DNA from 4 places in the Streptomyces sp. NPDC102441 genome. Region 3 is predicted to be linked to each of the others. Evidence: riboswitches for the same ligand, from Rfam matches in the RefSeq annotation. Region 3 holds a riboswitch; each other region holds the start of a gene.
What was found. A riboswitch is a leader RNA that binds a small molecule or an ion and turns the genes downstream of it on or off. The one in region 3 is predicted to bind cobalamin.

Region 1 (4,895 bases), on a different contig from region 3:
CTCATGGGGGCCGTCGGGACACGCCGGATCGGGCGCGCCCGGGGCGCACGAGAAGCGGCACCCCGCCACGACCTCGACCTCGGGCATGAGCGCGGCGAGCGCGCGTACGGCGGTGGACTTCGCGGTGCCCTTCTCACCCCGGACCAGGACCCCGCCGACGGCGGGGCTGACCGCGTTGAGCAGGAGTCCCAGCCGCAGGTCGTCCTGCCCGACGATGGCGGTGAAGGGATAGGGCGTACTCACAGGGCCTCCTCTGTCGCAACCACAACTGCATGACCGGGCGCGGACGGCGCACCCGGCGGGATGAACGGCAGGCCCTCCGGCGCGCCGGTCTCGATCAGCCGCCACAGGGCGTCCGTGTCGGCGTGTTCCTCGATCAGGTCCCCCAGCCGGTCCAGCTGCTCCTCCCGCAACGCGCCGAAGCTCGTGTCCGGCGCCGCGGTGAACCGCCGTCCGGCGGCCCGCGCGACCTCGCCCAGGAACGCCCGCCGGAACGCGTCGCTCTCCAGCGACCCGTGCCAGTGCGTCCCCCAGACCGAGCCCACCCGGCACCCGTCCAGGAAGGGCTCGCCGCCGTTCACCTCGGCGACGCCGTGATGGATCTCGTACCCCTCCACCGGCTCCCCGAGCGCCGACCCGACGGGACGCCCCAGGACCTTCTCCCGGCCGAAGCGGACCCGCACCGGCAGCAGTCCGAGCCCCTCGACCACCCCGGCCCGCGACTCCACGTCGTCCTCGACGCGCTCGCCGAGGACCTGGAACCCGCCGCAGATCCCCAGCACCGGGCGCCCCTCGGCTGCCCGCCGCCGCAGCGCGTCGGCGAGTCCCCGCTCGCGCAGCCACGCCAGGGCCTTCACGGTGCCCCGCGTACCGGGCACGATCACGAGGTCCGCGTCGGCGAGCTCCTCCGCCCGGTCCACGAACCGCACCACCACACCCGGCTCGGCCGCCAGCGCGTCCACATCGGTGAAGTTCGACATCAGGGGTACGGCGCACACCGCGACCCGCAGCACGTCCTCGCCGTGCGGCGGCGCCACGGCCGACTCCCGTACGGTGCCGCGCATCGACACGCGCAGCCCGTCCTCCTCGTCGATGCCCAGACCGTGGGCGTAGGGCAGCACCCCGTACGTCCGCCTCCCCGTGAGCCCGAGCAGCATGTCGAGCCCCGGCTCCAGCAGCGACACGTCACCGCGGAACTTGTTGACGAGGTACCCGGCGACCAGCGACTGGTCCTCCGGGCTCAGCAGCGCCGTCGTGCCGAAGAACGAGGCGAACACGCCGCCCCGGTCGATGTCGCCGACCACCAGCACGGGAAAGCGCGCGGCCCGCGCGATCCCCATGTTCACGATGTCCGTGCGCCGTAGGTTGATCTCGGCCGGGCTGCCCGCCCCCTCGCAGATCACGGCGTCGTACGTGCTCCGCAGCTGCTCCAGACAGTCCACGACCGTCCCCAGCAGCGCCTCCTGGCGCCCGCCGTGGTAGCCGCGCGCACTCATCTCGCCGACCGGCTTCCCCATCAGGACGACCTGGCTCGACCGGTCGCCGCCCGGTTTGAGCAGCACCGGGTTCATCAGCGCCGAGGGCTCCACCCGGGCCGCCTGCGCCTGCATCGCCTGGGCGCGGCCGATCTCCGCACCCTCGCGGGTGACGAACGAGTTCAGCGACATGTTCTGCGCCTTGAACGGCGCGACCTTCACACCCCGGCGCACGAGCCACCGGCAGATCCCGGCCGTGACGACGCTCTTGCCCGCGTCCGAAGTGGTTCCCGCGACCAGCAGCCCGCCGCTCATCCGACTCTCCGTCCCATGGCCGACCGCCCCGCCGCACACACGGCGAGGGCCAGCACACTCACCCGGCGCGACAGCCGCACCGCGCGTTCGATGTCCGTGACCCGCACGTCCCGGCCGGCCTCGCCGTTGAGCACCGGCCGGTGCTCGACCCGCCCGCCGTACGCGAGGGTCCCGCCCAGCCGTACGCCGAGCGCACCCGCGAACGAGGCCTCCACCGGGCCCGCGTTGGGACTGGGATGCCTCCCCGCGTCGGCCCGCCAGGCCCGGGCCGCCTCGCGCGGGCGCCCCCCGGCGGCCACGGCGAGCAGGGCGGTGAGCCGGGCCCCGGGCCAGCCGGCGACGTCGTCGAGCCGGGCCGACGCCCAGCCGTAGCGCCGGTAGCGGGGCGACTTGTGCCCGACCATGGCGTCGAGCGTGTTGACCGCCCGGAAGGCGACCAGTCCCGGCACCCCGCCCAGCGCGCCCCACACGAGGGCTCCCACGACGGCGTCGGAGGTGTTCTCGGCGACGGACTCCACCACCGCGCGGGCGATCTGCTGCCCGTCCAGCGCCTGCGGATCGCGGCCGCACAGATGCGGCAGCCGCTCCCGGGCGAGCTCGATGTCCCCGGCGGCCAGCGCCCCGCCGATGGCCCGGGCCTCGCGGCCCAGCGAGGTGCCCCCGACGACGGACCAGGTGGCGGCGGCGGTCAGCGCCACGGCTGCGGCGGGACGGTTCCGTACGGCACGGGCGGCCAGCGCGGCGGCGCCCGTGGCACCACCGGCGCAGACGAGCGTGTGCAGGGCGCCCCAGCCGCGGTGGTCGCGCCACAGCCGGCTCTCGGCGCCCGCCGCACCACGCCCGAAGGCGGCGACGGGGTGGCCCCGCCGGGGATCACCGAGCAGCAGGTCGCCGATCAGCCCTGCGGCGGCGCCGTACGCGAAGATGCGGTCGGCTCGCACCGCTCAGCCGGCCGTCGCGCCTCGAAGGACCTCGGTGGCAGGTGGTGCGGCGGGCGACGCAGGGCAGCCGGGCATGGCGTGTGTCCTCACTCAGGGTCCGCGCCCTGGTTCGACGTGACCGGCGACGAGAGTCTCCTGGCTTCCGGATCCGCAGTTCCTCCGGCCTTCCAGTCCGCGGTGGCGGACCGTGACTTCCGTATGGAGGCTGCTCCCCGGTGACAGTGGCGGGACCGCGCCGGATTCGCACCGGCTTCCTCTCCTGTCGCCGTCAGGCCGACCGGCACCGGTCGGCCTGAATGGCTCCGGCAGTCCACCATGCCCCGCGAACGCCCGTCAACCTGCCGTTGACCTGCGAGGCTGTGCCGATACGCACACCGGGCCGGACACACCACGTGTGTCCGGCCCGGTGTGCTGCCTGACGGCCTCTCAGGCGACGATCAGATAGATCCCGTACGCGACGGCCGCCAGGCACAGTGCGAAGCAGGCGTACGCGCCGGTGCGCGCCAGGGCGCCGCCGCCACCGCCGCTCTGCGCCGTCGACGTCTGCCTGGCGAGACCCGTGACGCCGAGGGTGAAGAGGCCGACCAGTGCGACGGTGACCACGAGGCTGACGCCGAAGACGGAGGCGAGAGCTGCCCAGTCGATGTTCATGCGGATCTGTCCTTACACCGTGGCCGGGTCGGCCGGGGTTCCGGCCGTCGGAGCCGGGGCCGGGATGGTGGTCTTGAACTCCGGTGCGACGGTACCGGCGGGCGGCGGGCTGACCGCCGCGACTGCGGTGGTGACGACGCCCGCGGCCTCGGCGCCCGGGGCCACGTCGTTGTGGTCGACCGGCTTGCGGCGCGACAGCAGCCAGATGGCGCTGGAGCCCGCGATGAGCAGGACGGCGACGGCCGTGACGCCCCAGGGGCCCTGCTTGGTCAGGAACTCGGCGCCCGCGCCCATCAGACCGGCGGCGGGCAGGGTCAGGCCCCAGGCCACGAACATCCGGGTGGCGGTGGACCAGCGGACCGTGCCTCCCTTGCGTCCGAGACCCGCGCCCATGACGGCGCCCGAGCAGGACTGCGTGGTGGAGAGGGAGAAGCCGAGGTGCGAGGAGGCCAGGATGACCGTGGCCGCGCTCGTCTGGGCCGCGAAGCCCTGCTGCGGGCGCAGGTCGGTGAGGCCGCTGCCCATCGTGCGGATGATGCGCCAGCCGCCGAGGTAGGTGCCCATCGCGATGGCGATACCGGCTGAGGCGATGACCCAGACCGGCGGGTTGGAGCCGGGGGAGAGGACGCCCCCGGTGACCAGGGCCAGGGTGATGATGCCCATGGTCTTCTGTGCGTCGTTGGTGCCGTGGGCGAGCGAGACGAGACCGGCCGAGGCGATCTGGCCGGCGCGGTACCCCTTCGCGGTCGACTTCAGCTGGGCCTCGTCGGTGATCTTCCGGTTGAGGCGGTACGTCAGCTTCGTGGCCAGCAGCGCGGCGAGACCGGCCACGACGGGCGCGGCGATCGCGGGCAGCAGGACCTTCGTGACGACGGTTCCGCCGTTGATCGAGGACCAGCCGGCGGACATGACCGCGGCACCGATGAGGCCGCCGAAGAGTGCGTGGGAGGAACTGGAGGGCAGGCCGACCAGCCAGGTCAGCAGATTCCACAGGATCGCGCCGACGAGCGCCGCGAAGATGACCTCGGTTCTGAGGCCGTTCTCGTTGATGATCCCGCCGGAGATCGTCTTGGCGACCTCCACCGACAGGAACGCGCCGACGAGGTTGAGAACGGCGGACATCGCCACCGCTGTCTTGGGCTTGAGTGCGCCGGTGGAGATGGTGGTGGCCATCGCGTTGGCGGTGTCGTGGAAACCGTTCGTGAAATCGAACACGAGAGCTGTCACGATCACGATCGCGAGCAGCAGCGTGATGTGTTCCATTTACCCAGGCAATCGTTCGACGTCATTGGCACGTGGAACGTAAGCAACCAGGGTGAACGGAAGATGAACTCGGCAGGGCGGCACGGTGACCCCAACCGCGTGCACCGATTCCGCTTGTGTGCGCGAGGGGTGGGCCGGACCGTCGCCGCCGGTGCGGGGCACGGCGCCGGTCGCGGCCGGGGCATCCGGCGGCGACCGATTTGCCCCGTTGGGGAGACATCGGTCACGTGACTCTAGGATCCCCGCATGA
Region 2 (4,895 bases), on a different contig from region 3:
TCGCCGTCGACCAGGGCACCAGCTCCACCAAAGCCCTGCTCGTGGACGCCGCCGGCCGCATCGCCGCCCGCGCCGAGGCACCTCTGGCACAGTCCCACCCGGGCCCCGGCCTGGTGGAACAGGACGCGTCCGCACTCCTGGACAGCGTCCGCGCCGCAGTCGCCGACTGCCTCAGGGACAGTGACCCGCGCGCCGTGGCCGGGGTGGCTCTGAGCACGCAGCGTGAGTCGGTCGTCGTATGGGACACGGCGACGGGCCTGCCCGTCGCCCCTCTCGTCAGCTGGCAGGACCAGCGCGGCGTCGAGCATGCGGCCCGTCTCGGCAGGGCGGGCCGGAGCGAGGAGATCCGCCGGCGCACCGGCCTTCCGCTCGACCCGATGTTCTCCGCGCTGAAAATGTCCGCGCTCCTCGACGCGCACGACCCCTCCCGCGTACGCGGCGGTTCCGGTGCCTGGACCCTGGGCACCGTCGACGCCTACCTTCTGCACGCGCTGACGGGGGAGTCGGTCACGGAGATCGGCAACGCCTCCCGGACCCAGCTGATGGACCTGGCAACGGGCGACTGGGACACCGGACTGCTCGCGCTGTTCGGCGTCCCACGGGCGGCGCTGAGCGACATCGTCCCCTCCACCGGGCCCTTCGGGAAGATCCGCGGACTGACGCCGCTGCTCGACGGCACCCCGGTGCTCGCGGTGATGGGTGACTCGCACGCCGCGCTGTTCGCCCACGCCGGCTGGCGCCGGGGAACCGTCAAGGTCACCTACGGCACCGGCTCCTCCGTCATGGCCGTCACGGACTCGTCCCGGCCGGCGGAGGATCTGTGCACCACAGTGGCCTGGTCCACCGGACCGACGACGTACGCGCACGAGGCCAACATCCGCTCCACCGGGCGCACCATCACCTGGCTGGCCGAACTCCTCGGCTGCACACCCGAGGAGGTGCTCCGGCTCGCCTCCGACGCGGACGCCGGCGGCGCGACCCTGGTGCCGGCCTTCGGCGGCGTCGGCGCACCCTGGTGGGACGCCCGGGCCGTGCCCGTGCTCGCCGGGTTCGGCCTGGGGACCGGCCGCGCCCAACTGGCTCGCGCAGCACTGGAATCGGTCGCCTTTCAGGTGAATGACGTCCTCGCAGTCCTGCCCGGGCTGCGCCACGTCGTCGCCGACGGCGGGCTGAGCCGCTGCGACGAGCTCATGCGACTGCAGGCCGACATCAGTGACATGACCGTGGCCCGTACACCGCATCACGAACTCTCCGCGATGGGAGCGGCCCATCTGGCCGGTCTCGGCGCCGGCCTGTGGACGGCCGGCGAGCTGGAACGGCGTGCCGACAGCGGTCTGAGGATCTTCGCACCCGCCTGGGAGGACGCCCGCCGGAGCGATGCCGTCGCCCGCTGGCACCAGCGCCTCGGGGCCGCTCGCGACCTCGGGGCACGCGCGAGGTGAGGGACACCATGACCACCGGCGCGAGCGAGCGCCCCGCGAATAGAATGGCCCGCGACGGTGCGGTGCGATCCGGCGCCTGACTCTCGGGACCAAGGAAGTTGGAGGCATGGTGGCGGTGGCGTCGTCCACTCCCAGCCCGGACCACATCCGGCTGCTGGTCAAGGTGGCTCGTATGTACCACGAGCGCGGCGTGAGGCAGCCGGAGATCGCGGCGCATCTCCATATGTCCCAGCCCCGCGTCTCCCGCCTCCTCAAGGAAGCGGTCGACCGGGGTGTGGTCCGTACGGTGGTGGTCTCACCCGAAGGCGTGCACGCCGAGCTGGAGGATGCGCTGGTCGAGCGCTACGGCCTGCGTGACGCGGTCGTGGTCGAGACGGAGGGATCGGGCGCCGACGTCATTCCGGCCCTCGCCGCGGCGACCGCCACCTATCTGGACGCCACGCTCAAGGGAGGCGATGTCATCGGCGTGTCCTCGTGGAGCGCCACCCTGCTGGAATCGGTCAAGGTCATGCGGGCCAAGACCTCGTCCGTTGCCCATGAGGTCGTGCAGATCCTCGGCGGATCGGGGAGCCCGGAGGTGCAGTTGCACGCCACACGGCTGACGAGCCGCCTGGCGGAACTCACCGGGGCGCGGCCGGTCTTCGCCCCTTCCGCGGCGCTGGTCGGCAGCCGCGAGCTGCGTGACCTGCTCTCGCGGGAGCCGGCCATGGCGGAGGTCATGCAGGCGTGGTCCCGCATCACGCTGGCCGTTCTGGGCATCGGCAGCCTGGACCCGTCGCCGTTGCTGCGCCGCTCGGGCAACGCCGTCACCGCCGAGGACCAGCAGCGGCTCAGAGAGCTGGGGGCGGTCGGCGACGTATGCGCCCGCTACTTCGACGCCGAGGGCGAGCCCGTGGACGCGCCCTTCAACGACCGTCTCATCGCGATCGAGCCGGACGACCTCCGAGCCGTGGAGCGCCGGATCGGTGTGGCGGGCGGCAAGGACAAGGTGGAGGCCATCCGAGGAGCGGTGCGGGGCGGGTGGGTCAACATCCTGATCACCGATGCCGACGTGGCGCGGGACGTGTTGCGCGGCTGACCGCGGTTGCTCCGGAGCCCGGGGCGAGAGCCGGGGCACGCTCCGGCGACCTCATGGGTCACAATGAGCCCACGAGGCGACGGGGATCAGGAAGCCGGTGCGAGTCCGGCGCGGTCCCGCCACTGTGACCGGGGAGCGGTCCTTCTGTATGTCACTGTCCGCAGCCGCGGATGGGAAGGCGGAGGAGAGCGACGATCCGGGAGCCAGGAGACTGACCCGTCGCCGGTCCGACAGCAGGGGCGAGGACACCCCCGGAAAGGATCGACTGTGACGATGCATGCCCGGACGGAGCCGGGGCACCGGCCACAACCCGGCAACCGCCCTGAGCCCGGCAGACGGAGCGTGCTGGCCGCCGGCGGGGCCCTGGGGCTGGCCGCGTCCGGCCTGCTCGCCGGCTGTGGTGCGGACAGGAAGGACGGGGGAGGGGGCGACCGGTTCCGCGCAGCCTTCACGGCGGGTGGCTCGCAGGAGACCCTCGACCCCCACGTCGCCCCGAACTTCGTCGACCAGGCCCGCGCCAAGGCCCTCTACGACACCCTGGCCACCTACGCGGACGACATGTCCGTCCGCGAGCGGCTCGCGGAATCCTGGGAGAGCGACACCTCCGGCACCCGGTGGCGAATACGTCTGCGCAAGGCGGAGTTCCACGACGGGAAACCGGTCACCGCGAAGGACGTCCTCCACAGCTACCGGCGCGCCGCCGACCCCGGCACCGGCTCGCCCTCGCAGGTACTGCTCTCCGCGATCGACTTCGACGCCAGCAGGGCAGACGGCGAACGGTCGGTCGTCTTCGCACTGAAGGCGCCCAACTTCGAGTTCCCCACCGTCTTCGCAGGCCCCGGCACCGAGATCATCCCCGACGGCACGAAGGACTTTCACGAGCCCGTCGGCTCCGGCCCCTTCACCTATGTGTCGTTCACGCCCGGCGGCACCGCCCGCTACCGGCGATGGGCCGACCACTGGGACGGTGCCCCGCACATAGCGGAGCTGGAGATCGTCCCCGCGAACGAGGAGTCGGCGCGGCTCAACGCGCTGCTGTCCGGGCAGGTCCACTACGCCGCCGACATGGCCGGCGCCTCCGTGGAACGGCTGAAGCGGGAAGGCTCGACGCGACTGCTGACCGCACGGCGTGCCACCGCGCAGCAGTTGCTGCTGCGCACCGGCCGCAAGCCCTTCGACGACCCGCGGCTGGTACGGGCCGTACAGCTCGGGATCGACCGGGAGGCACTGGTCCGGGTCGCGCTGGCCGGCCACGGTGAGCCGGGGAACGACCTGTTCGGGATGGGCCTGCGCGGCTATCCGGAGGGCCTGGCGCCCCGCGAACGGGACGTCGGGGAGGCGCGGAGGCTGGTCAGGGAAGCCGGTGCGGAGGGACTGCCCGTCACCGTGGAGACCAGCCCCGTCGACGCCGCGTGGGAGGCCGCAGCGAACCTGATGGGCCGACAGCTGGGCGAGGTCGGGCTGGAGGTGACCGCCAACGTCAGGGCCTCCAGTACGTACTTCAGCGAGATCAAGACGAAGGGGGTCGCCGCCTTCAACACCACCTCCACGCTGCCGGTCTCCGACTTCCTCCAGCAACGGGTCCGCGGCGGAGCGGCCCGCAACCAGACGCAGTACACCTCGGAGGAGTTCGACGCGCTGCTGGACCGCGCCCGCACCACCCGTGGGGAGCAGGACCGGCTGGCGTTGCTCGCACGGGCCCAGAAGATCGCCCGGGACGGGTCCGGGCTGCTGGTGTGGGCCTTCTCCGACGCCAACGACGCCATCGGCCCGTCGGTGAGCGGCCTGCGCGCCGCACCGCCGAACTCGCACGACTGGGCCCGGTTCGACCGGGTCCGCGTCGGCTGACGTGCGCGCCTACCTTCTTCGGCGTTCCCTGCTGGCGGTCCTCCAGTGCCTGGTGGTGCTGGTCGCCGTGTTCGCCGTCGGTTCACTGCTGCCCGGTGACACGGCGGACGTGCTCCGCGGCGAACTCGGCACGCCCGAACAGGTGGCCGCGCTCCGTACACAGCTGGGTCTGGACGAGCCTGCCTGGACCCGCTTCGGGCACTGGCTCGGCAGCCTGTCCAGCGGTCACTTCGGGAACTCCCTGACGACCGGGCTGCCGGTGGGTGACGACATCGGCAGCCGCATCGGCGTGACGCTGCTGCTGGGCCTGCCCGCGCTGGTACTGGTCACGGTGCTCGCGCCGCTGCTGGGCACGGTGTCCGGGCTGCGGGAGGGCAGCCGCGTCGACCGGACGTTGAACACGGCCGCCGTCGTGCTGCACGCGGTCCCGGAGTTCGTGCTCGGGTTGCTGCTGGTCGCCTCGGTGTCGCTGGCGGCCGGGCTGCTGCCGGCCACCGCCATCGGCATGGACACGGCCGCGCTGGTGG
Region 3 (4,895 bases):
TCGATCGGCCGGGTCACCCCCGGGCGGATCTCCATGAGCGCCTGCGCGGCGGGCTCGGCCCGGGCGACCCTGGCGGTCGCCGTACGCTACGGCGGCCACCGGATGATCTCCGGCTCCCGGTCCACCCCACCGGTGCCGGTGAACGCCCACCGGACCCACCACGGACCGCTCGCCTCGGCCATGGCCACGGTCTTCGCGATGAGCCTGCTGTACCGCAGGGCACAGGGGCGGTGGGAGGCCTGTACGGACGAGGACGGCCGGACGGACGCGGGGAGACTGGTCGATGTCGCCAAGGCGTGGATCACCTGGCGGGCCCGTGAGGTCATCGTCGAGAGCCGTGAACGCTGCGGCGCGCAGGCGCTGCTGGAGAACAACGGCATGACCGAACTCGTCACAGGCGTGGAGGGGGCCATCACCGCGGAGGGCGACAACATCGCCCTGTACGCCAAGGCGGCGGCCGACATGCTCTTCGCCGCCGAGCCCGGCCGTGACGGCCTCCCGGACCGCGACCCGGGACCCGGGGACCTCGCCGACCCGCACTTCCTGGGCCGGCTCCTCGCCTCGGTCCAGGACATCTGGTTCGCCCGGGCAAGGGCCCGTGCGCTGCGGGCGCCCGACGCCGGGACCCTCGACCGGTGGAACGCGGCCTCGGGCCCCGCTCTGCGCGGGGTCGAGGCCTACGCCTACCGGCAGGCCGCCGAGGCCTACGCCGAGGCCCGGTCGACGCTGCCCGAGGGAGAGGCCAGGGACCGGCTCGGGGAGCTGGAGCGGCTGTTCGCCGTCGAGTGGGTGTCCCGCAACAGCGGCGACCTGATGGCCGCCGGTCTCCTGAGCGCCGATCAGGTGGAGGCGTTGCCGGAGGCCGTCGAGGAGCTCGTCGCGGCCGTCGCCGCGCACGCCCCGGAACTGGCCGGTTCCTTCGCCCTGCCGGAGGAACTGCTCGCCGACTGGCCGATCGCCGGACCGGGCTACGCGGACGCGTACGACGATCCCCGGGGCCCGTGGAACACCGGCGCGGCGGACGCGCGATGAGTCCCGGACGCAGCGGGCAGGCGCTGTGCGGCCGCCTGGGCGAGCACCTGGAGATCCTGGGACTGCGCGCCGTCCTGCTGGCCTACTGGGGCACGACATCCGTGCTCGCCCGCCGGAACGGGAAGCCGCGTACGGACGGTGGCGAATCGGTTCACCCCAAGCGCTGACCCGGCCGACGGCCGGCCGGTACGGAGCGGGAGACCCCCGCCCGCCGTACCGGCGACGGCCCCGAGGCCGCCGGTGAGCCGCGTGATAGCTTGCAGACGCCAGTCACACTCCACGTGGAGTCAGGGAATCCGGTGCGAATCCGGAACTGACGCGCAGCGGTGAGGGGGACGGGCAGGGCCACGGCCACTGGGACACCCTCGGGTGCACCGGGAAGGCGCCCTGTCCGGACGAACCCGAGTCCGAAGACCTGCTGGCACCCGCTTCCGCACCGGGAGCGGAACTCCGTACCGGGCTCCGCGCATGAGCCCAGAGAACGCCGAGGACTCCTTGCCGCCCATAGCCAGCACCGTACGCCGAACAGCCCTGCTCACCGCGGGACTTGTCCTCATGACCGCCTGCGGCGGAGGCGGCAGCACATCCGACGGTGCCGCACGGGACGCAGTCGCCGGCTTCCCCGTCACGCTGAAGAACTGCGGCCGTACGGTGACTGTCGACGCGGCACCGCGTCACGCCGTCTCCCTCAACCAGGGATCGACGGAGATCCTGCTCTCCCTGGGCCTCGCCGACAGGATCGCGGGTACCGCGACATGGACGGACCCGGTGATGAAGGGCCTGGAGAAGGACGAGGCGACGGTGGAGCGCCTCGCCGAGAACCAGCCCTCCGCCGAGAAGGTCCTCGCCGGGGAACCCGACTTCGTCAGCGCCTCGTTCGAGTCCACCCTGGGTAAGGGCGGCGTGGCGTCCCGCGACCAGTTCGAGAAGCTGGGCGTACCCACCTACCTCTCACCCGCCGACTGCGCGGGCAAGGACAACACGGGCAGCGGCGACGGCTCCCGCTCCGAGCCACTGACCATGGACCGTGTCTACGGCGAAGTGCGCGACCTGGCCGAGGTGTTCGGAGTCCCGGAGCGCGGCGAGAAGCTGGTGAAGAGCCTCCGCAGCCGCGTCGACGAGGCGACCGCGGACATCGACGCGTCCGGCACCACCCTGCTCTACTGGTTCGCCAACGCCGAGGCCCCCTACATGGCGGGATGCTGCGGCGCCCCGGGCATCATCACCGAGGAACTCGGCGCGAAGAACGTCTTCGACGACTCCCACGAGGAATGGCCCCAGATCAACTGGGAGACCGTCGCCGACCGCGACCCCGACGTGCTGGTCATCGGCGATCTCACCCGTGAGTCGCAGACGGCCGAGAGCGCGGAGAAGAAGATCGAGTTCCTGGAGACCAACCCCGCCACGAAGAACATGGACGCCGTCCGGCACAAGCGGTACGTCCTGCTCAGCGGCCAGGCGATGAATCCGGCGATCCGGACCGTGGAGGGCGTGGAGCGCGTCGCGGCCGGGCTGCGCTCGTTCGGGCTCGCGGGGTGACGAAGACCCACCAGCTTCCGGACGTACGCGCGGAGCGGCCTACGGCGATCCGGTCGGCCGCCGGAGCCAGGATCCTCCTGCGCGACGGTGCCCTGTGGAGTGCCGGGACCGTCCTGCTGCTCCTGTCCGTGGCGGTCGCCGTCACGATCGGCCCCGCACGGATCTCCGTCCCGGACGTCTGGTCCGCGGTTGCCTCGCACCTCGGCCTCGGCGACGGGCGGCTGACCCCGATCCGGGACGGCATCATCTGGAACCTGCGCATGCCCCGCACCCTGCTGGCCGCGGTGTGCGGCGCCGGACTCGCGGTGTGCGGCACCGTGATGCAGTCGCTGCTGCGCAACCCGCTCGCCGACCCGTTCGTCCTCGGTGTCTCCTCGGGGGCCTCCACCGGGGCGGTCGTGGTCGTCGTCCTCGGCGTCGGCGGGGGAGCGGTGTCGGTCTCGGGCGGTGCCTTCGTCGGGGCTCTCTGCTCGTTCGCCCTCGTCCTGCTCCTCAGCCACACACTCGGCGGATCCACCGACCGGGTGGTGCTCTCCGGGGTGGCGGCCATGCAGCTCTTCTCCGCGCTCACCTCCTTCGTGGTGATGACCGCCGCCGACGCCGAGCAGACCCGGGGCGTGCTCTTCTGGCTGCTCGGCTCACTGAGCGGGGTCGGCTGGAACGACGTGTGGATGTGCTCGGCCGTGCTGGCCGTGGCCCTGCTGGTCTGCCTCGGCCATGCCCGCACGCTCGACGCCTTCGCCTTCGGGCAGGACGCGGCGGCCTCCCTCGGCGTGCACGTGGCCCGCACCCGGATCGTGCTGCTCTGCACCACCGCGCTGCTGACTGCGGCCCTCGTCAGCTCGGCGGGCGCCATCGGGTTCGTCGGCCTCGTCCTGCCGCACGCCGCCCGGGCGCTCACGGGGTCCGGGCACCGGAGGCTGCTGCCGGTGACCGCCCTCGCCGGAGCGGTGTTCCTGGTCTGGGTCGACACCCTGGCCAGGACCGTCCTCGACCCGCAGGAGGTCCCGGTCGGTGTCGTCACCTCCCTCATCGGGGTGCCCGTCTTCGTCCTGGTGCTCTACCGCACACGGAGGGGCGCATGACCCGGGCAGGCATCACGGACGACGGCCTGCGGGCCGCCCGGGTCAGCAGGGAAGCCGGCGGGAGGATCGTGCTCGACGACGTGAGCATCGCGCCGCCGCCCGGCACCACGGTCGGGCTCCTGGGTCCGAACGGCTCCGGCAAGACCACGCTGCTGCGGGTCATGTCGGGGGTCCTCACCCCCGGCGCGGGCGTGGTCACCCTCGACGGACGCACGTTCGCCGAGACCGGCCGCAGAGGTGTGGCCCGCCGCGTGGCCGTCGTCGACCAGCACGCGGTGACCCAGGTCGACCTGAGCGTGCTGGACGTCGTACGCCTCGGCCGCATCCCGCACCGGCGGCCCTGGTCCGCGCCCGGCCCCGAGGACGAGGACGCCGTACGCGAAGCTCTGGCACGCACCGGGCTCGCCGACCGCGCCGCGCAGTCCTGGCACACCCTGTCCGGCGGTGAGCGCCAGCGCGTGCAGATCGCCCGCGCCCTCGCCCAGCAGCCGCGTGAACTCCTGTTGGACGAACCCACCAACCACCTGGACATCCAGCACCAGCTGGAGCTGCTGTCCCTCGTCGCCGCGCTGCCCGTCACCGCGGTGGTCGCCCTGCACGACCTCAATCTGGCCGCGATGTTCTGCGACCGGGTCACGGTCATGAAGGAGGGCCGGGTGGTCGCCGGCGGAACGCCCTCGGAGGTGATCACCGAGGAACTCATCGCCGACGTCTACCGGGTACGCGCGGTCGTGACGCCGGAAGGGCCCGGCGGGCGCCCTTCCGTGCGGTTCCTGCCGGGAGAAGCCGTCCACGGACAGTGGGAACGCGACGAGAGGGCGGGCCCGTGAACTGCCCGGGTCCGCCCCTCGCTACTGTCGCGCGGCCTTTCGCCGCTGTGTGAGGGGGTCAGCGACGACGTCCCTGGCCGAACTCGCCGCCCATGTCCTTGCCGCTGCCCTTGTCGTCCTCGCCGTCCGCGTAGTCGATCTTCTCCTTGCGGAGCTCGGCGGAGACTTCCTTCTGTTCGGTGACCTTGCTGGTTTCGAGACGGACCCGTTCCACAGGTATCGCCTCCTTGCGGACGGTGGCTCGTTCGGCGTGCAGGGTGACTTCGACGTCCTGTTCGCCGAGGTCGTTCGTGCCCTTCATGCCTGTGACCTTCTCGCCCGGCTGCAGAGGCTCGCGCACCACGCGCACCTCCTCGTGGGACACCGGCACCGTGCGCGTGACGTTTTCGGTCACGACGTACTTGTGCAG
Region 4 (4,895 bases), on a different contig from region 3:
CGCGCTGTCCGACGCGATGCTCGGGCAGATGGCGAAGGAACTCGGGCACGACGACGACGCCGCGCGGTATGCGGAGCGGGCGCAGAACTACCGGAAGATCTTCGACAGTTCGACCGGCTTCTTCCGCGCACGGGACGCGGGCGGTGCCTTCACCGGCCCCGCCGACCCGGCGCAGAGCGAGGGCTTCCACGAGGGGACGTCCTGGCAGTACCAGTGGCTCGTCCCGCAGGACCTGCCCGGCGTGGTCTCCCTGATCGGCGGCACGCAGTCGGCCAACGAACGGCTCGACTCCTTCTTCGCCTACGAGGAGCTGCTGCAGGACCCGGCGAAGACCGCCCGCGAGGTGTGGGTGAACGGGCCGTACGACTACTACAACGCGGACAAGTACAACCCGCAGAACGAGCCCGACCTCATCGCTCCCTACACCTACCTGTCCACCGGACAGCCCTGGAAGACGACCGACGTGGTCCACGCCGCGCTCACGCTCTTCACGGACGCCCCGACCGGCATGACCGGAAACGACGACCTCGGGACGATGTCAGCCTGGAACGTCCTGTCCTCGATCGGGATCTTCCCGGTCCAGCCGGGCACCGACACCTGGGGCCTGTCGACCCCCGTCTTCGAGAGGGTGGACCTGACCCTCGACCGGCGCTACTACCCCGAGGGCGGCCTGACCGTGAAGGCTCCCGGCACCTCCGGCTCGGCGCGCTACATCCAGGCGGCGCGGGCGGACGGGGACGCGTACGGGAAGACCTACCTGACCACCGAGGACATCCGCTCCACGCGCGACCTGTCCTTCGAGGTCGGCACGGAGCCCTCGCAGTGGGGAACATCGGCGGACGCGGCACCGCCCGCCCTGAAGTGAGGTTCTGAGCGGGTGTCGAACCGGCCGGGGAGCGTCGAGCGCCCCGGCCGGTTCCGGTCGTCAGGACGACGGGAGCTCGCCGCGGACCGTGCGGGCCGCTGCCACGAGGTTCTCCAGCGCCGCGCGGGTCTCAGGCCAGCCACGGGTCTTGAGTCCGCAGTCCGGGTTGACCCACAGCCGTCCGGCCGGGATCGCCCTCAGCCCGGTGCGCAGCAGTTCGGCGGCCTCCTCGACGCTCGGCACGCGGGGCGAGTGGATGTCGTACACGCCGGGTCCCGCCTCGCGCGGGTATCCGTGCTCCGCCAGCTCATGGGCGACCTGCATGTGGGAACGGGCGGCCTCCAGACTGATCACATCGGCGTCGAGGTCGTCGATGGCCTGGACGACGTCACCGAACTCGGCGTAGCACATGTGGGTGTGGATCTGGGTGTCCGGCCGCACCCCGCCGGTGGTGAGCCGGAACGACTCCGTCGCCCAGCCGAGATAGGCCCGGTGGTCGGCGGCGCGCAGCGGCAGGGTCTCGCGCAGCGCGGGCTCGTCCACCTGGATGACCGGCGTCCCCGCGGACTCGAGGTCGTGCACCTCGTCACGCAGGGCGAGGGCCACCTGCCGCGCGGTGTCGCCGAGAGGCTGGTCGTCGCGGACGAAGGACCAGGCCAGCATGGTGACCGGCCCGGTGAGCATTCCCTTGACCGGACGGTCGGTGAGGGACTGGGCGTACGTCGTCCAGCCCACCGTCATCGGCTCGGGGCGGGAGATGTCACCGGCAAGGACCGGCGGACGGACGTAGCGGGTTCCGTAGGACTGGACCCAGCCGTGCTGGGTGGCGAGGTAGCCGGTCAGCTGCTCCGCGAAGTACTGCACCATGTCGTTGCGTTCGGCCTCACCGTGCACCAGGACGTCCAGGCCGGTCTTCTCCTGGAAGGAGATCACTTCCTGGATCTCGGCCCTGACGCGCTCCTCGTATCCGGCCGTGTCGATGCGCCCGGTCCGCAGTCCGGCGCGGGCGGCGCGCAGTTCGGTGGTCTGCGGGAAGGAGCCGATGGTGGTCGTCGGCAGCAGGGGCAGGCCGAGGCGCGCGCGCTGGGCCGGGGCCCGTTCCCCGTACGGCTGGGAGCGGTGGGCGTCGGCCTCGGTCACCGCCGTGGTCCGGGCGCGGACGGCGGGGTCCCGGGTGACGGGGGAGTGCGCGCGGGACGCCAGGTCGGCCCGGTTGACGGCGAGTTCGGCCGCGATGGCCTCGGTGCCCCGGGTGAGTCCCCTGGCCAGGGTGACGATCTCGGCGGTCTTCTGCCGGGCGAACGCCAGCCAGCGCAGGACCTGCGGCTCGATGTCCCGTTCGGCCGCCGTGTCGAGCGGGACGTGCAGCAGCGAGCAGGAGGACGCCACGTCGATCCGTCCGGCGAGCCCGAGCAGGGTGCCCAGGGTGGAGAGCGACTTCTCCATGTCGTTGATCCAGACGTTGCGCCCGTTGACGACTCCCGCGACCAGGCGCTTCCCGGGGAGTCCCCCGACGGCGGCGAGGGCTTCCAGATTCCCGGCGGCGGCCTCCGTGAAGTCCAGTGCGAGCCCGTCCACCGGTGCCTCGGCCAGGACGGGAAGAGCCTCGCCGAGCCGGCCGAAGTAGGAGGCGACGAGCAGCCTGGGCCGGTCGGTGAGTGTGCCCAGGTGCTGGTAGGCGCGCTCGGTGGCGTCGAGTTCGGCCTGGGTGCGGTCCTGGACGAGAGAGGGCTCGTCGAGCTGTACCCACTCGGCTCCCGCCGCGCGCAGGTCGGCGAGCACCTCGGCGTACACCGGCAGCAGACGGTCCAGGAGCGTGAGCGGATCGAAGTCCGCGGCCACGCCGGGGGCCGGCTTGGAGAGGAGCAGGTAGGTGACGGGACCGACCACCACAGGCCGGGCGGACATCCCGAGGGCCACGGCTTCGTTGAGCTCGGCGACCTGTTTGGCGGAGTCCGCCGCGAAGGCGGTGTCGGGGCCCAGCTCCGGGACGAGGTAGTGGTAGTTGGTGTCGAACCACTTGGTCATCTCCAGCGGTGCGACGTCCTGCGTGCCGCGTGCCATCGCGAAGTAGCCGTCGAGTGGATCGGTGGCGACTGCCTCGCGGTGGCGGGCGGGGACGGCTCCGACCATGACGGTGGTGTCCAGCACATGGTCGTAGTACGAGAAGTCCCCGGTCGGGACCTCGCCGATGCCTGCTGCGCTCAGCTGCTCCCAGTTGGCGCGGCGCAGTCCGGCGGCTGTGGCGCGGAGGGCACCGGCGGTGACACGCCCCTTCCAGTAGCCCTCGACGGCCTTCTTCAGTTCCCGGTTCTGTCCCTGCCGGGGGAAGCCGTGCACAGTGGACCGCGTTGCCGTGGTCGCGTGTTCGGTGGTCACGGAGATCTCCTTCGCGAGATGGATCCCTGAGATCCCGGAGACGGGACGAGAGCGCGAAGGGTGACGTACCGGACGGGCGCCGAGCGACGCGGGGATCCGTCAGGTATGTACGCCGACCCGCCCACGAGGTCACCGGGATGTCCGCGCGCGGTTCGTTCGCGCGCGGGCAGATGGCAGGTCTTCGGACTCGCGGGCACGCCCTCCAGGAGGACACCTAATGGCCGTCGCTTCCCAGGCCCGGTACGTCGGACCCAGTGCGTATGACGGCGGTCGTTCCCGCTCACCGCTGCGGGGCAGTCCCGGAATTCCACCGGGTTCCCTCTTGCGACGCATCCCGCATGGCGGACGGGGCGAACCAGCTGCGCCCTCCAGCCTACGGGGCCGTCCGAGGCCGCGGTGCGCCAGGTCCAGCATGCGGATGGTGGAGGCGCCGGCTCACCCAGGACCCGTGTTCCGGGCCCAGATGCGCTGAAGGGCCCGGTAGTCGATCACCGTGATGCCCTCCCGGGCCACCGCTTCCCATGCCCCCGGCGACGTCAGGAACGCGTGGTCCGTACGGCGCACCGGCCGGCCGCCGTCGACGGTCCCCGGCTCCTGGCCGCCGAGACCGGGATGGACGGCCCATTCGCTGAGTCCGGCCGGCAGATCGTGGAGCAGCCTCACATAACGGGCAGCCTTGTCCTCCGTCGCGAGGGAGAAGCTGTCCAGGAAGTCATGGTCGACGACGGGCAGCGCCCGACGCCGCATCGCCCGTAGCCCCGGCTCGAGCCATACGCGGACGGCGAGCCCGTACTCCGCGGCCAGCCCTGCGGTCAGGTCGAGGATGTCGTCGCGGCCGCCGTCGGCCAGGCAGTGGAAGTCCAGGTGGGTGGGCGTGAGCCCCGCATCGGTGACGGCCTCGATCTGCGCGCGGAACTCGGTCTCGACCTCGTCGGGCCGGGCCCTGCCGAGGACGGCGGCGCGCCCGTCAGGGGTGGGCTCGAAGAAGCCGCCCGCGGAGTCGAGCAGGGAGGGAACCCTCTCCTTGGCGGTCAGGGGACCCCAGGGCCGGTGCGGCGTCTCGCACACCATCGTGAGGTGGATCCCGAACGGGATCCACGGCCGCCGCCGGAGCATCCGCACGGCGTCCGGTGCCGCCGGACACACGGTCATGAGGCTGCACGAACTGGCGATCCCCTGCTCGATCGACTCGATCACCGCGGCGTTGATCGAGGGATCCATACCGAAGTCGTCGCAGTTGACGATCAGCAGGCGGGCATCGGGCGGAAATCCCAGGGCCCGGTTCCACCGCGCCGAGGACGTCACGGGCGGGGGTCCGACGGCTTCTCGATCCATGCCCGCAGTCTGGGCCCCGCCCTGACGATCGCGCACATGGATTTGTGCGTGCAGTAGGCGACCCGGCGTTGTCGAAGCGCGTTGTTGAAGCGCTTCGACAAACACTCGCTACCGCCAGGTCTATTGACACCCCGATGCGGTGCTGCCATCTTCGAAGCGTTTCGACGATCATGGCCTGGGGACCCGGTCCTGGCCCGAACCTGAGGACAGACCATGGTGCTCTTCGACAATCCCGTGATTCCCGGCTTCAGCCCGGATCCGAGCATCTGCCGCGTGGGCGAGGACTACTACGTGGCGACGTCCAGCTTCGAATACG

Region 1: it holds a riboswitch for cobalamin, as region 3 does, so the genes downstream of both, ACIREO_RS35985 (cobalamin biosynthesis protein) here and ACIREO_RS12615 (ABC transporter substrate-binding protein) in region 3, are expected to answer to the same signal.
Region 2: it holds a riboswitch for cobalamin, as region 3 does, so the genes downstream of both, ACIREO_RS22025 (ABC transporter substrate-binding protein) here and ACIREO_RS12615 (ABC transporter substrate-binding protein) in region 3, are expected to answer to the same signal.
Region 4: it holds a riboswitch for cobalamin, as region 3 does, so the genes downstream of both, metE (5-methyltetrahydropteroyltriglutamate--homocysteine S-methyltransferase) here and ACIREO_RS12615 (ABC transporter substrate-binding protein) in region 3, are expected to answer to the same signal.

What each region holds. Positions count from the first base shown of each region.
Region 1 covers NZ_JBIWKH010000022.1:52,205-57,099, reverse strand. The annotation lists gene ACIREO_RS35995 (putative cobaltochelatase) at 1-243, opposite strand, end outside; gene ACIREO_RS35990 (cobyric acid synthase) at 240-1,790, opposite strand; gene ACIREO_RS35985 (cobalamin biosynthesis protein) at 1,787-2,731, opposite strand; cobalamin riboswitch at 2,860-2,989, opposite strand; gene ACIREO_RS35980 (hypothetical protein) at 3,158-3,382, opposite strand; gene ACIREO_RS35975 (anion permease) at 3,395-4,645, opposite strand; gene ACIREO_RS35970 (class II aldolase/adducin family protein) at 4,892-4,895, shown strand, end outside.
Region 2 covers NZ_JBIWKH010000009.1:332,636-337,530, forward strand. The annotation lists gene ACIREO_RS22015 (FGGY family carbohydrate kinase) at 1-1,442, shown strand, start outside; gene ACIREO_RS22020 (sugar-binding transcriptional regulator) at 1,549-2,520, shown strand; cobalamin riboswitch at 2,606-2,734, shown strand; gene ACIREO_RS22025 (ABC transporter substrate-binding protein) at 2,794-4,368, shown strand; gene ACIREO_RS22030 (ABC transporter permease) at 4,370-4,895, shown strand, end outside.
Region 3 covers NZ_JBIWKH010000005.1:248,152-253,046, reverse strand. The annotation lists gene ACIREO_RS12625 (acyl-CoA dehydrogenase) at 1-1,032, shown strand, start outside; gene ACIREO_RS12620 (hypothetical protein) at 1,029-1,199, shown strand; cobalamin riboswitch at 1,283-1,470, shown strand; gene ACIREO_RS12615 (ABC transporter substrate-binding protein) at 1,501-2,571, shown strand; gene ACIREO_RS12610 (FecCD family ABC transporter permease) at 2,619-3,656, shown strand; gene ACIREO_RS12605 (ABC transporter ATP-binding protein) at 3,653-4,486, shown strand; gene ACIREO_RS12600 (PRC and DUF2382 domain-containing protein) at 4,545-4,895, opposite strand, start outside.
Region 4 covers NZ_JBIWKH010000003.1:33,686-38,580, reverse strand. The annotation lists gene ACIREO_RS06420 (GH92 family glycosyl hydrolase) at 1-865, shown strand, start outside; gene metE (5-methyltetrahydropteroyltriglutamate--homocysteine S-methyltransferase) at 926-3,244, opposite strand; cobalamin riboswitch at 3,399-3,619, opposite strand; gene ACIREO_RS06410 (polysaccharide deacetylase family protein) at 3,680-4,579, opposite strand; gene ACIREO_RS06405 (glycoside hydrolase family 43 protein) at 4,793-4,895, shown strand, end outside.